DNA from 3 places in the Erwinia psychrophila genome. Region 2 is predicted to be linked to each of the others. Evidence: predicted binding sites of a transcription regulator. Region 2 holds the regulator's gene; each other region holds the start of a gene.
What was found. Region 2 encodes ArgR, which controls arginine synthesis, uptake and breakdown. Its sites were predicted from a motif close to ANTGAATAAAAATACANT; they were not measured.
Positions count from the first base shown of each region.

Region 1 (4,810 bases), on a different contig from region 2:
GCCATTGAGGTTCCCAGCAGATAGGTGCCTTCATACAGAGCGCCGGTTTGCAGTACCGGATACACATAGTCACGGATAAACTCTTCACGCAGGTCAACCACGTGGCACTCAGACGCACCGGACTGAATCGCCTTCTGCTCCACGCCTTCCAGATCGCCACGCTCCTGGCCAATGTCAGCTACAAAAGCCACCACTTCACAGCCACCGTAGTTCTCTTTCAGCCATGGAATAATGGCCGAGGTATCCAGACCACCAGAGTAAGCCAGTACGATTTTTTTGATGCTCTTATCTTGCATTGTCTTTTCCTTGAATACTGTATTAAGCGAGGATCCGGGTGCCTATCGACACGCCGTTAAAAAGGGTTGGCAGCTGGTCAGCATGGCGCCAGCTGGCGATATCTACCGGACGCCCTAAGGTGCGGGCCGCATCCAGCGCCGCGTTCACCTTCACGATCATGCCGTCGGTAATGATGCCCTGGGCGATAAGCTGTTCCGCCTTAGCGGCAGTCATTTCTTCAATGCGCTGCCCTTTACCGTCCAGAATGCCGCTGACGTCCGACAGCAGGATCAGGTCAGCGCCCAGAGTTGAAGCCAGCGCTGTTGCGGCCTGATCGGCGTTTACGTTCATCAGCTTTCCGTCATGGGTAATCCCGATGGAGCTGATCACCGGCAGAAAACCAGCTTCCAGCAGGCTGTTGATCAGTTTTGGATTGCCCGGCGTGGCCTGGCCAACGTGACCAAGCGCCTCATCGAACTGGGCGACATTGACGCTGCCACCGTCACCCAGGCAGAGGCCCACTGCGGCGATCTGGTGTTTGATCGCCCAGGCCAGCAGGGTTTTATTGGCGGTTCCCGCCAGCGCGCCGGTAATGATGTCGATCTGATCGGCCGGGGTCACGCGCAGGCCGTTTTTCTTTTGCACCGGCAGATTAAGTTTCTTCATCAGCTCGTCGACCAGGCAGCCGCCGCCGTGCACGATCAGCAGCGGGCGCTGATGCGTTTCGCGCCAGGTAACCAGCGCGGTAAAAAGTTTTTCCAGCGCTTCTTCGCTGTCCAGCAGCACGCCGCCAAGTTTAATAATCAATGGAGTGGTCATTGTTCGCTCGCTGAGTCAGATAAGGGACTGCGTTTCCGGAAAACCGAAACGAATATTCAGGCACTGTACGGCCTGCGATGAGGCGCCCTTCAGCAGATTATCTTCTGCCGACACCACAATGACATGCTCGCCCTGTACGGCGAAGCCAATGTCGCAGAACGGCAGGCCCACCACGCCTTTGATCGACGGCACGCCTTTTTCGTACAGGCGCACCAGCGGCTTATCGTGGTAGGCATTGTGGAAGGCTTCAGCCACATCGTCATGGGTGACGCCCGCTTTCAGGCGACAGGTCGTGGTAGCCAGAATACCGCGCGGGAAGCTGCCCAGATGCGGCGTAAAAATCACCGGAACGCCCAGATGCGCGGTAATTTCCGGATGATGGCGATGACCAAAGATGCCGTAGGGCTGAAGGCTGACTTCACAGAAGCTGGTCTTGACCGAGGCTTTACGTCCCGCACCGCTCACGCCGCTGGTCGCATTGATTACCGGCCACTGGGCCCCGTTCAGCAGATCCGCTTCCAGCAGGGGTTTCAGCGCCAGCTGCGCCGCCGTGGGGTAGCACCCCGGCACGGCAACAAGCTGCGCCTCTTTAATGCTCTCGTGCTGCCACTCGGCGAGGCCATATACGGCTTTATCGAGCCATTCCTGTTGTTGATGCGTGAAGCCGTAGAAGTCGGTATAGAAGCGGGCATCATTGACCCGGAACGCGCCGGAGAGATCGAAGACAACGCAGCCCGCCGCCAGGAACTGAGGAGCGAGATCGTGACTGACTTCATGGGCGGTCGCCAGAAAAACAACGTCCACTTCCGCGGCAAACTCCGCCACGCTGCTCAGCGGCTGTAGCGGCATATCCAGAATGCCCTTAAGCTGAGGATGAAGCTCAGAGAGTAATTTTCCTGCGTCAGGACTTTGCGCTGAAACCGCTAATGCGGTTATGTTCACCTCTGGGTGACGATTCAGGTAAGTCGCAAGTTCCACGCCAGCATAGCCACTGGCCCCAACAATCAGCGTATTCAACATCAGACTGACCACCCTTATTCGGTCACAAAATTCCGGGTTGCAGCGGATTAGCGCTGTGCTCCCACGCTTCAGGCGTTGGACTTTGGCTCAATTACCGGTTTCCATCCCTACGCCATTAATGTATTTTTATTCACTAATAATGCATGAATATTGATACTATCCTAACGCAAGGACTGTCAACAGTGAAGATAAAATTACCGCCTTTTATCGAGATTTACCGTGAGTTGATCGCCACCCCGTCGATCAGTGCGACCGACGCCGCGCTCGATCAGAGTAATGAAACTTTAATCAATTTGCTGGCGGGCTGGTTCCGCGATTTAGGCTTCAGCGTTGAGGTACAACCGGTGCCGGGAACGCGGCATAAATTCAATATGCTGGCCAAAACGGGCAGCGGCGCGGGCGGCCTGCTGCTGGCCGGTCATACCGACACCGTCCCTTTCGATGATGGTCGCTGGAGCCGCGATCCCTTCACCCTGACCGAGCATGACAACAAGCTCTATGGTCTTGGTACCGCCGATATGAAAGGCTTCTTCGCCTTTATTCTCGATACGCTGTGCGACGTCGATGTCGCGACGCTTAAGAAGCCGCTCTATATTCTGGCAACGGCTGATGAAGAAACGACGATGGCGGGCGCAAAATTTTTCGCTGAAACCACCACCATTCGCCCTGATTGCGCAATTATTGGCGAGCCTACATCACTGAAGCCGGTACGGGCGCATAAGGGCCATCTTTCTCACGCTATCCGCATTCAGGGTCAGTCCGGCCACTCCAGCGATCCCGCGCGAGGCGTGAATGCCATTGAGCTGATGCACGAATCGATCACTGAACTGATGGCGCTGCGTAATACGCTGAAGACACGCTATCGCCATGATGGCTTTGCTATTCCTTATCCAACCATGAACTTCGGGCATATTATCGGTGGCGATGCGCCCAACCGTATCTGCGCCTGTTGTGAGCTGCACATGGATATCCGCCCTCTGCCAGGCCTGACGCTGAGCGAACTGGAGGGGCTGCTGAACGAAGCGCTGGCACCGGTCAGCGAGCGCTGGCCGGGCCGGCTGACGGTGGGAGAACTGCATCCGCCGATCCCGGGTTATGAATGTCCCCGTGAGCATCAGCTGGTACAAGTGGTAGAAAAACTGCTGGGAACGGAAACAGAAGTAGTGAATTACTGTACCGAAGCGCCGTTTATTCAGGAACTTTGCCCGACGCTGGTTCTGGGTCCGGGCTCAATCAACCAGGCGCACCAGCCGGATGAATACATTGATACGGCGTTTATCCAGCCCACGCGCGATTTGATCGCTCAGGTTGTACACCATTTCTGCTATGAGGAAACCGCGCCTGGAAGCTGATGGCTGATTCAGCGCCGCCGGGGGATTTAACTGTAAAAACAGATTATTCCCCCGGCTTTATTCCGAGTTTCCTGATAAGAATAACTTATCACGCTTCGCTGTAATTAAATTTCATAATTTCCCGACATTTAACGACATTACGCCGGGAATTGAAGTCATTTGACGAATGGTAACGAACGTGGCTAGATAAAAGACAAGGTTATGCCGGCGACGGTGAAATAAAGCGACAAAACAAGAAGGGTTTCAGGGGTCATATGAACGAACAATATTCCGCAATGCGAAGTAATGTCAGTATGCTCGGCAAACTGCTCGGGGATACAATCAAGGATGCGCTTGGAGAGAACATCCTGGATCGGGTAGAAACCATCCGTAAGCTCTCAAAGTCGTCACGTGCGGGAAATGACGCCCACCGTAAAGAATTGCTCTCAACGCTGCAAAATCTCTCTAATGATGAGCTGTTGCCCGTAGCCCGCGCCTTTAGCCAGTTTTTGAATCTGACTAACGTTGCCGAGCAGTACCACACGATTTCACCAAAAGGGGACGTAGCCAAGCACCCGGAAATTCTGACCAACGTGTTTGACCGCCTGAAACAGCAGCCCGATTTGAGCGAAGCCGCCATTCGCAGTGCTGTTGAATCTTTGTCGCTGGAGCTGGTGCTGACCGCTCACCCAACTGAAATAACCCGCCGTACCCTGATCCACAAACTGGTAGAAGTGAACAGCTGCCTGAAGCAGCTCGATCATAACGATCTGTCAGATTATGACCGCGCGCAGATTATGCGCCGCCTGCGCCAGCTGGTTGCGCAAGCCTGGCATACCGACGAAATCCGCAAATATCGTCCTTCTCCCGTCGACGAAGCCAAATGGGGCTTCGCGGTGGTTGAAAACAGCCTGTGGGAAGGCGTGCCCAGCTTCCTGCGTGAGCTGAACCAGCAGGTTGAAGCCTCTTTCGGCGTCAAACTTCCGGTCGATTTTGTGCCCGTCCAGTTTACCTCCTGGATGGGTGGCGACCGGGACGGCAACCCGAACGTCACCGCAGACGTTACCCGCCACGTCCTGCAGCTGAGCCGCTGGAAGGCGACCGATCTCTTTCTGCGTGACATTGCCGTGCTGGTGTCCGAGCTGTCGATGTCTGAATGTACCCCGGAAGTTCGCGAACTGTGCGGCAACCCTGAAGCGCTGGAGCCCTACCGTGAGATTATGAAAAATCTGCGCGGTCAGCTGTTAAGCACTCAGGCTTACCTGGAGCGCAAACTGAAAGGCGAGCGTCTGCCGCGCCCGGCTAACCTGCTTATCTCCAACGATCAGTTGTGGGATCCACTTTATGCCTGCTATCAGTCTCTG
Region 1 covers NZ_JBCHVB010000009.1:113,203-118,012, reverse strand. Annotated here, with positions in the region: gene AAH446_RS18360 (argininosuccinate synthase) at 1-296, opposite strand, end outside; gene argB (acetylglutamate kinase) at 319-1,095, opposite strand; gene argC (N-acetyl-gamma-glutamyl-phosphate reductase) at 1,111-2,115, opposite strand; gene argE (acetylornithine deacetylase) at 2,298-3,467, shown strand; gene ppc (phosphoenolpyruvate carboxylase) at 3,722-4,810, shown strand, end outside.
Region 1: argC (N-acetyl-gamma-glutamyl-phosphate reductase) is a predicted target of ArgR. The motif match lies at 2,233-2,250, and genes of this name have one in related genera.

Region 2 (4,810 bases):
GATAACCTGACCGACCTGGCGGTGCTGAAGATCACCGCCTCCAGCCTGCCGGTGATCGCCATCAACCCGAAACGCACTGCGCACATTGGCGATTTAGTGATGGCCATCGGCAATCCCTATAATATCGGCCAGACGGTCACCCAGGGGATCATCAGCGCCACCGGACGCGTGGGCCTCAGCCCGTCGCGCTACCAGAACTTCCTTCAGACCGATGCGTCTATCAATAAAGGCAATTCGGGCGGAGCGTTAATTAACTCGCTCGGCGAGCTGATGGGCATTAACACCCTCTCTTTTGATAAGAGCAACGATGGCGAAACGCCGGAAGGGATTGGTTTTGCTATTCCTACCGCGCTGGCGGCGAAAATCATGGATAAGCTGATCCGTGATGGCCGGGTGATCCGTGGCTTTATTGGCATCAGTGGACGTGAAGTGCCGCAGATCCACGGGCAGAGCACTAGCCTCGATCATATTCAGGGTATCGTCGTCACCAACGTTGCGCAGGGCGGCCCCGCAGCAAAAGCGGGTTTACAGGTCAATGATGTGATTACCAGCGTGAACCACAAGCCCGCTGTTTCCGCGCTTGAGACGATGGATCAGGTGGCTGAGATCCGGCCAGGAACGGTGATAGACGTCACGATCATTCGCAACGACAAGAAGATGACGCTGTCGATTACCGTGCTGGAATATCCGGGGAATTAAAGGAAGAACGGACCGGCAATAATGAGGGCCAGCGACGCTGGCCCTGCATGGGGTTACTTAACGAATTCTTCGCCCAGGGTAATATCTTTCTTCAGCGTATCCAGCATGCCGTCCAGCGACTGCTGCTCAAATGCGCTGAGCGTACCGACCGGACGACGCTCGGCAACACCCTCTTTACCCAGCAGCAGCGGCTGAGAGAAGAAGCGGGCATGCTCGCCATCCCCTTCCACATAAGCACACTCAACGACATCGCTTTCACCGTTCAGAGCACGTACCAGCGACAGGCCAAAGCGCGCCGCCGCCTGACCCATGGAGAGCGTGGCTGAACCGCCACCCGCCTTGGCTTCCACCACTTCCGTACCCGCGTTCTGGATACGTTTGGTGAGATCGCTTATCTCTTGATCGGTGAAGCTGACGCCCGGGATCTGCGACAGCAGAGGCAGAATGGTTACGCCCGAGTGGCCGCCAACGACAGGCACATTCAGCTCTGCCGGATTTTTACCTTTCAGCTCGGCCACAAAGGTGTTGGAGCGAATGATATCAAGCGTGGTCACGCCAAAGAGTTTGTTTTTGTCGTAAACGCCCGCTTTCTTCAGCACTTCCGCCGCAATGGCTACGGTCGTATTGACCGGATTGGTAATGATACCAATCAGCGCTTTTGGACAAGTACTGGCGACCTGTTCAATCAGGTTACGCACGATACCGGCGTTAACGTTGAACAGATCGGACCGATCCATACCCGGCTTGCGGGCCACACCGGCGGAGATCAGCACAACATCCGCGCCCTTAAGCGCTGGCGTGGCATCTTCACCGCTGAAACCTTTGATTGAGACCGCTGTAGGGATGTGGCTGAGGTCTACCGCAACGCCTGGCGTAACGGGTGCAATATCATACAGAGAGAGTTCTGAACCTGCCGGAAGCTGGGTTTTAAGCAGAAGTGCGAGAGCCTGGCCAATACCGCCAGCTGCGCCGAGAACTGCGACTTTCATCCTAAACTCCTTATTATTTTGAGCATTAAGTACCGTGAATCCATCTGATACGAACATAGACGACCTGTGCGGTCAAAGCGACAGCCTTTATCCCGATATGCGCGCTAAAACGTTTAAACCGGCGAAGCAGAGGAGATTGACCGCATTACGCCTGGGTAGGGACCGCTCGTAACAGCATGCAGACAAGATGATTCGGCGTTACATTACACCCTTAACACTTATCAGAACAACATCATTTTCATAACAAATCGTTCACTTACCGCACGGCGCGGACGAGGGTGGCAGGATTGTATTTTCACGACATCTTTGCCAGACTGCGTTCCCCGACGCTGAGGCTCGCAGCAGCCCCAACAGCCTGTTTGCATAAAAATTCATTTAATTGCATAATAATGTCATTCCCCCGTCGGGGTCGCCCCTTAATAGCAGACTTTTATCGCGGACACTTATGCGTAACCCATCCAGACAAGACGATTTGATCAAGGCTTTTAAGGCCTTACTAAAAGAAGAGAAGTTCAGCTCCCAGGGCGAGATTGTCGCCGCGTTGCAGGAGGATGGCTTCGATAATATCAATCAGTCCAAAGTCTCCCGTATGCTGACCAAGTTCGGTGCTGTGCGCACCCGCAATGCCAAAATGGAAATGGTCTATTGCCTGCCTGCCGAACTGGGCGTTCCGACGACCTCCAGCCCGCTTAAGAATCTGGTGCTGGACATAGATCACAATGATTCGCTGATTGTCATACGCACCAGCCCCGGCGCTGCACAGCTAATCGCCCGTCTGCTTGACTCATTAGGCAAATCCGAAGGGATACTGGGCACCATTGCGGGCGATGATACGATTTTTATGGCCCCGGCACGCTCGTTTACCGTTCATCAGCTTCATGAAGCCATTCTGGTTCTCTTTGAACAGGAGCTATAAGCCGCCGAAGATATAACAGAGGGCCCGCTACGCCTGAACCTTATATGAAGCCGACATAAGTCGGCTTTTTTGTTTTGTACTGTCGCCCCACCTCTCCAGTACATTAAACTGCTTTCCAGCCCTAAAACCAGTAATAACTCAAAGCCACCCCGTCTCACACAGTGTGATACACCATAAATAAAGGCACAAATGGTTAATTACACATATCCGCATGATTTTAAAAACATTTAGTCACAAGTGGTGAAAATAACGCCAATTTTTATAACTTAAAGTTATTAAAAATGCGCTTTTACGGGAGAGATCCCATAAAATTATTATTAGCAGACTATTAATTTTTATCGTTATTAGATCTATACTTCTTTTCGTGACGCAGATCACACTAATCAAACGATAAAACCTGAGACGAGGAATCTATTTATGAACATTAAAACCACTGTTGCCGCTTTAGGCCTGCTTTCTACCCTCTCGTTTGGCGCTTTTGCCGCCGATTCTGTTAATGCAGAGCGGGCACAGAACATGCAACCAATCGGCACCATTACCGTAAGCGGCGTAGCGGGCTCTCCGATGGATATTCATAGCGCGCTGAATCAGAAAGCTGACGCGCAGGGTGCTACCGCGTACCGCATTGTAGAGGCCTACAGCGACGGTAATTATCACGCTACCGCTGAACTCTATAAATAATCCGGACAGCCGGCAGTAAGACTTAATGCATCAAACCACAGGGTAACCCCAAGAATAAAAACGGTTGTATAGCCCTTTCGGTTACCTTCAATCTTCTGGAGTATTACTATGAAAACCACTATCGCTATTGCTGTAATGAGCCTGACGGCTGCCCTGACCTTTGGCGCCAGCGCTGCTGACCTGGTCACCAACGAACAGGTTGCCCACCAGCATCTGCAATCTTTGGGCACCATCAGCGTAAGCGGCATCGACGCTGCCCCAACGGATATCCGCCAGCAGCTGTCGCAGAAAGCTGATGAAAAAGGCGCCAGCCATTATCGCGTTATTGAGGCTTACACTAACGGCAACTATCACGCGACCGCTGAACTGTATAAATAAGTTTGTATACGAGCTGCGACCCGCTTCGGAGCAGAAACGCCGGGGTCTGGACGTGCATATAAACGAAGAGTAAAAAGGGTTGCTGCATCAGGGCTGCTTTTCGCCTTTCTCCCTGGCGCGCCCGCGCCTGATAAGCGGGATAATCAGCAGGGCCAATATCAGCAACCTGTGGCAGCCCCCCTCAGTGGCGCGGCCGGGACCTTATTGGCGATCCGGTCACCGCTGTCACGAAACGCCGGCAGGCAAGAAACCAGCACAGGTATCTTGCCGACACGTACTGACGATAGCCGGCACATGATCGCTGAGCTATCCCGATCGTTCCTCGTCAGTATGACGAACCTTTTGGCCTCGCTCGCCGGGGCCCTTTTTATTCTTCCTTAACGGACGTTAAAACGAAACTGCCCCTCCAGCTCCTCTTCCGCCTCGTCAAACAGCAGAATCAGCGCTCCGTAGCGCCTTCTTTGCCCGCTCCCTAAATGAATAAATTCAATTTCCAGCGGCAGCGGTAGCAGCGGCGCCATTACCGTCTCCCATAACGTGTCTAAATCGGTCACCTTCCCGTCCGCCAGGGCAAAACGCTCGCTGAACTGGCGGTAAAAATGGGCCTGATCGACGATTTCATCAAAATCAAAACGCTCTGTTCTCATCCCGGCCGCTCCGCAAGGCAGTTGCCGGGCAGCCTGCAGGCCGCCCGTTCAGTTACAGTCCCCCAAGATGCAGGGCTTTGACTTCCAGGTACTCTTCCAGGCCAAGCACCGAGCCTTCGCGGCCAAGGCCGGACTCTTTCACCCCGCCAAAAGGGGCCAGCTCGGTAGAAACCGCACATTCGTTAATCCCGATCATGCCGCTTTCCAGCGCGGCCGACACGCGGAATACCCGCTGTAAATTTTGCGTGTAGAAATAGGCCGCTAACCCGAACTCGGTATCATTGGCCCGACGGATAACCTCCTCCTCACTATCGAAGCGGAAGCAGGCGGCAACGGGTCCGAATGTCTCCTCGCTGGCCAGCTGCATCTTTTCGCTGGCCTCGGCAATGACGGTCGGCTGCCAGAAATTGCCGCCCAGCGCGTGGCGTGCGCCCCCGGTCACTATCCGTCCGCCCTTCGCCACGGCATCCTTTACATGCTCCTCGACCTTCTCAACGGCG
Region 2 covers NZ_JBCHVB010000005.1:265,994-270,803, forward strand. Annotated here, with positions in the region: gene degS (outer membrane-stress sensor serine endopeptidase DegS) at 1-699, shown strand, start outside; gene mdh (malate dehydrogenase) at 753-1,688, opposite strand; gene argR (transcriptional regulator ArgR) at 2,134-2,604, shown strand; gene yhcN (peroxide/acid stress response protein YhcN) at 3,022-3,285, shown strand; gene yhcN (peroxide/acid stress response protein YhcN) at 3,394-3,663, shown strand; gene AAH446_RS14345 (barstar family protein) at 4,041-4,310, opposite strand; gene AAH446_RS14350 (NAD-dependent succinate-semialdehyde dehydrogenase) at 4,363-4,810, opposite strand, start outside.

Region 3 (4,810 bases), on a different contig from region 2:
GTCCGGGGAGGAAGTATGAGTAATATCTCACAGCTGCTGATGACCGCATGTCAGCAAAACCTGCTGCGCTCGCTGGACGTGCAGTTTGCCCTGATGGTCGCGACGGAAGAGCGCCCCTGGCTGATGCTGGCAGCGGCCTGCGTCAGCGCCGAAGCGGGAGAAGGGCACGTTTGTCTGCCGCTGGCGGGTTTTACCGAACAGATGCTGTTTGGCGGACGGCAGCCGGAGCTGGCGCGACAGCTCTGGCAGGCGGCGGGTGAACCGGTGTGGGAGAAACTGCTGGTCGCGGAAGAGGCGGTGGGCGACGGCACCACGGCCACGCCGCTGGTGCTGCATCAGCAGCGCCTTTATCTGCACCGGATGTGGCAGTCGGAGGGCCTGGTCGCCCAGTTTATCCGCCGTGAAGCCGCGCAGATCCCCTTTGCCGAGCAGAAACTGCGGGCCGCGCTGGACAGGCACTTCGGCCTGGAGCCGGACAACTGGCAGAAAATTGCGGCCGCGGTGGCGATTACCCGGCAGATCTCCATTATCTCCGGCGGCCCCGGCACCGGAAAAACCACTACCGTTGCCAAACTGCTGGCCTCGCTGCTTGAACTCTCGGACGGTAACTTTCGTATCCGGCTGGCAGCGCCTACCGGGAAAGCGGCCGCCCGCCTGACCGAGTCTCTCGGGAAAGCGCTACAGCGTATTGAGGTCAGCGAGGAAGAGAAACGACGCTTTCCTGCCGAGGCCACCACGCTGCACCGCCTGCTCGGGGCGGTGCCGGGCAGCCAGCGGCTACGTTATCACGCGGGCAATCCGCTCCATCTGGATTTGCTGGTGGTGGACGAAGCCTCAATGGTTGATTTGCCGATGATGGCGAATCTGATTGCTGCGCTGCCGCAGCAGGCAAAAGTCATTTTTCTGGGCGACCGCGACCAGCTGGCGTCGGTTGAGGCGGGGGCGATACTGGGCGATATCTGCCGCTGCGCGGAGGCGGGATACAGCAGCATCCGTGCAGCGGAACTGGCGCGTCTTACCGGCTGCGAGGTGATGGCAGGGGAAGGAGAGCATGCGCCGGAGGTGCGCGACAGCCTCTGTCTGCTGCGTAAGAGCTACCGCTTTGACGCCTCTTCGGGCATCGGGCAGCTGGCGCTCTCCGTGAACGCGGGTGATACCCGCCAGGCAGAGAAAGTGTTTAGCGCGGATTTTACCGACATCGCCCGCTTTCCGCTGAGCAGCGGCCCGGAATATCAGCAGCTGCTTGACGCCTGCGTGGAAGGATATGGCGCTTATCTGCAGCTGATCGCCCGTGGCACAGAGCCGCAGGCGGTAATTGAAGCCTTTGGCCGTTTTCAGCTGCTCTGCGCGCTGCGCGAGGGGCCTTTTGGCGTGACGGGCCTGAACGAGCGCATCGAGGCTGCCCTTCATCAGAAAAGGCTGCTGCATCGCGCGCCGGGCCCGGCGGGAAAATGGTATGCCGGACGGCCAGTGATGATTGCCCGTAACGACAGCTCGCTGGGGCTTTTTAACGGCGATATCGGGATTGCGATGCGTGACGAGGAAGCGTCACTGAAGGTCTTTTTCCCCCGGCCCGACGGCACCATTAAGGCCGTTCAGCCCAGCCGGTTGCCGCCGCACGACACGGCGTTTGCCATGACGGTGCATAAATCACAGGGGTCGGAATTTGAGCATACGCTGCTGGTACTCCCGAACCAGTTCACTCCGGTGCTGACGCGGGAACTGGTCTACACCGCGATTACCCGCGCGAAGCAGCGTCTTTCACTCTACGCGGATCGCGGCGTCTTCCACAGCGCGGTGAAAATGCGCACCAGCAGGCGAAGCGGGCTGGTTGAGCGGCTGGGCGAGGGCGCCGTCGCAGCAGGCTAAAGCGGCGCGCCGGCGCCGGCGGAGCGGGATAAAACGGTGCGGGCGGCCGCCCCGGCGGATCGGGGCAGGCGGCGGCTAAACCTGCCGGGCGTGGCGGAGGTCCGCCATCAGCACTTTGGAGCGACGCTGATAGTTATACATCTCCTTTTTGCTTTCCGGCAGCAGCTCAATATCCACCGGCATAAAGCCGCGCTCCTGAAACCAGTGGATGCTGCGGGTTGTCAGCACAAACAGCTTTTTCAGGCCCATCTGGCGGGCCTGCAGCGCGACCCGCTCCAGCAGCTCCTCTCCGCGTGCCGAGCTGCGGTAATCGGGGTGCACGGCCACGCAGGCCATCTCTCCAATCTCCTCTTCGGGGAAGGGATAAAGGGCCGCACAGCCGATGGTCAGATTGTCCCGCTCGATAATGGTGAATTTATCAATTTCCATCTCCAGCTGCTCGCGGGAGCGGCGTACCAGAATCCCCTGCTGCTCCAGCGGGCGGATCAGCTCAAGGATGCCGCCGATATCATTGATGTTGGCGCGGCGAATTTTCTCGGCGCTTTCCATGACGATCTGCGTACCGATACCATCACGTGAAAACAGCTCCTGCAACAGTGCGCCATCCTCCTGGTAGCTAATCAGATGGCTGCGGCGTACGCCGCTACGGCACGCCTTAACGGCGCCGCGCAGGAAGCGTACCGTGCCGGAGAGGTAATCATCTTCATTCTCCAGCTCCTCAATACGCTTCTGCGCTTCGTCCGGAAAGAGTTCAGAAATGACCTTCCCTTCGCTGTCATTGACGCCCTGCTCTGAACAGAAGCCGATCATTTTCTCCGCTTTCAGTTTAATCGCCAGCTGCGTGGCAACTTCTTCTGAAGTGAGGTTGAAGCTTTCGCCGGTCACGGAGACCGCAACCGGACCCAGCAGCACAATCGCGCCGCTGTCGAGCTGGCGATGAATAGCCTCTTCATCAATGCGGCGGATGCGTCCGCTGTGGCAGTAGTCCACGCCGTCATCCACGCCCAGCGGCTGGGCGATAATAAAGTTGCCGCTGACGACATTAATATGCGCGCCCTGTAACGGCGTATTGTTCAGGCTCATAGAGAGGCGGGCGGTAATATCCAGCTGCAGCCGGCCCGCCGCCTGCTTCACCAGCTCAAGCGCCGGCGCATCCGTCACGCGGGTATACTTATGGTAAAGCGGTTCCAGCTGCTGCGTGGCGAGACTGGCATCAATCTGCGGTCTGGCGCCATAGACAACCACCAGCCGGATGCCAAGACTGTGCAACAGGCCAATATCATTGACGATACTGGAGAAGTTCTCATGCTCTATGGCTTCCCCTCCCAGCATGATGACAAAGGTCTTACCACGGTGGGCATTGATATAGGGGACGGTATGACGAAACCCCTGAACCAGCTCGGTACTCCGTTCCTTCACGGCAAACCTCTATGAATTATTATTCGCTAAAACTGTATTTTTATTCTTTTGGCGGTCTTGTGCAAGCGGCAATTGGTTCGATTTTTAACTGGCCCGGACGGCAGGTCCGGACCAACAGGCGACGATGTGGTGCTTTTATGGGTGACACCGCCAGACGGATTAGTTAAAGTTTTTCACCTTGGTAGTCATTTGGCTTTTTTTTATACAGTACAGCAGACTGGAGTGGCATGACCGATTTACAGTCCCCCGGCCGTCGCCGGTGGTTAAAGAGCGCGGGCGCGGTCTGGCTTCTCAGCGTCAGCAAAATTGGCCTGGCCGCCAGCAGCCACATGGTGGCCATTCGCATCTGGCCTTCCTCGACCTATTCCCGCGTCACGCTGGAATCCAGTTCGCCGCTGAAATATAAACAGTTTGCGCTGAGTAACCCGGAACGAGTGGTGGTGGATATCGAAAATATTCACCTTAATCCGGTATTGAAGAAAGTGGGCAACCTGGTTCGCAGTGACGATCCCTATATAAAGAATGCCCGCGTGGGTCAGTTTGATAAAAACACCGTGCGGCTGGTGCTTGAGCTCAAGCAGAACGTCACGCCCAAGGTTTTCACTCTCGATCCCGTGGCGGGCATTAAGAACCGTCTTGTGCTGGATCTTTATCCTGCCAGCGCCAGCAGCAGGCAGTATGAGGACGATCCGCTGCTGGCGCTGCTGGAAGATTACAATAAGGGCAACCTTGAGCAGAACCAGCCGGCTGCCGCGCCGCGACCCGGCAAGGCTGGCAGGGATCGTCCCATCGTAGTTATGCTCGATCCGGGACATGGCGGCGAAGATCCCGGCGCGATCGGCAAACACAAAACCCGCGAAAAGGATATCGTGCTGAAGATCGCGCGCAGGCTGAAAGCGCTAATCGACAAAGAGCCGAATATGCGCGCCTATATGACGCGTAATGAGGATGTTTTTATTCCGCTGAAGGTGAGGGTGGCGAAGGCCCGCAAGCAGCGCGCCGATCTGTTCATTTCTATTCACGCCGACGCCTTTACCAGCCGGTTAGCGCGGGGATCCTCTGTTTTTGCGCTCTCAACCAGTGGTGCGACCAGCACCGCCGCCCGCTATCTCGCCCGCACGCAGAATGAATCCGATCTTATCGGGGGCGTCAGCATGAGCGGAGACCGCTACCTCGATCACACCATGTTCGATATGGTGCAGAGCCTGACCATTAACGACAGCCTCAAATTCGGCAAGGAAGTGCTTTCCCGCATGGGCAGGATCAACCATCTGCATAAAAAGACGGTAGACCAGGCGGGCTTTGCGGTACTTAAAGCGCCGGATATTCCTTCCATTCTGGTCGAAACGGCGTTTATCAGTAATCTGGAAGAAGAGCGTAAGCTGCGCACGGGGAAGTTTCAGCAGCAGGTGGCGAACTCTATTCTGGCGGGTATTAAAGCCTATTTCGCTAACGGCGCGCCGCTGGCACCAAGAAAATAACCGGGGAAGCGGGTGGCAGAGGAGGCCATCCGTTGTGATTC
Region 3 covers NZ_JBCHVB010000007.1:150,003-154,812, reverse strand. Annotated here, with positions in the region: gene recB (exodeoxyribonuclease V subunit beta) at 1-19, shown strand, start outside; gene recD (exodeoxyribonuclease V subunit alpha) at 16-1,869, shown strand; gene argA (amino-acid N-acetyltransferase) at 1,945-3,288, opposite strand; gene amiC (N-acetylmuramoyl-L-alanine amidase AmiC) at 3,516-4,769, shown strand.
Region 3: argA (amino-acid N-acetyltransferase) is a predicted target of ArgR. The motif match lies at 3,320-3,337, and genes of this name have one in related genera.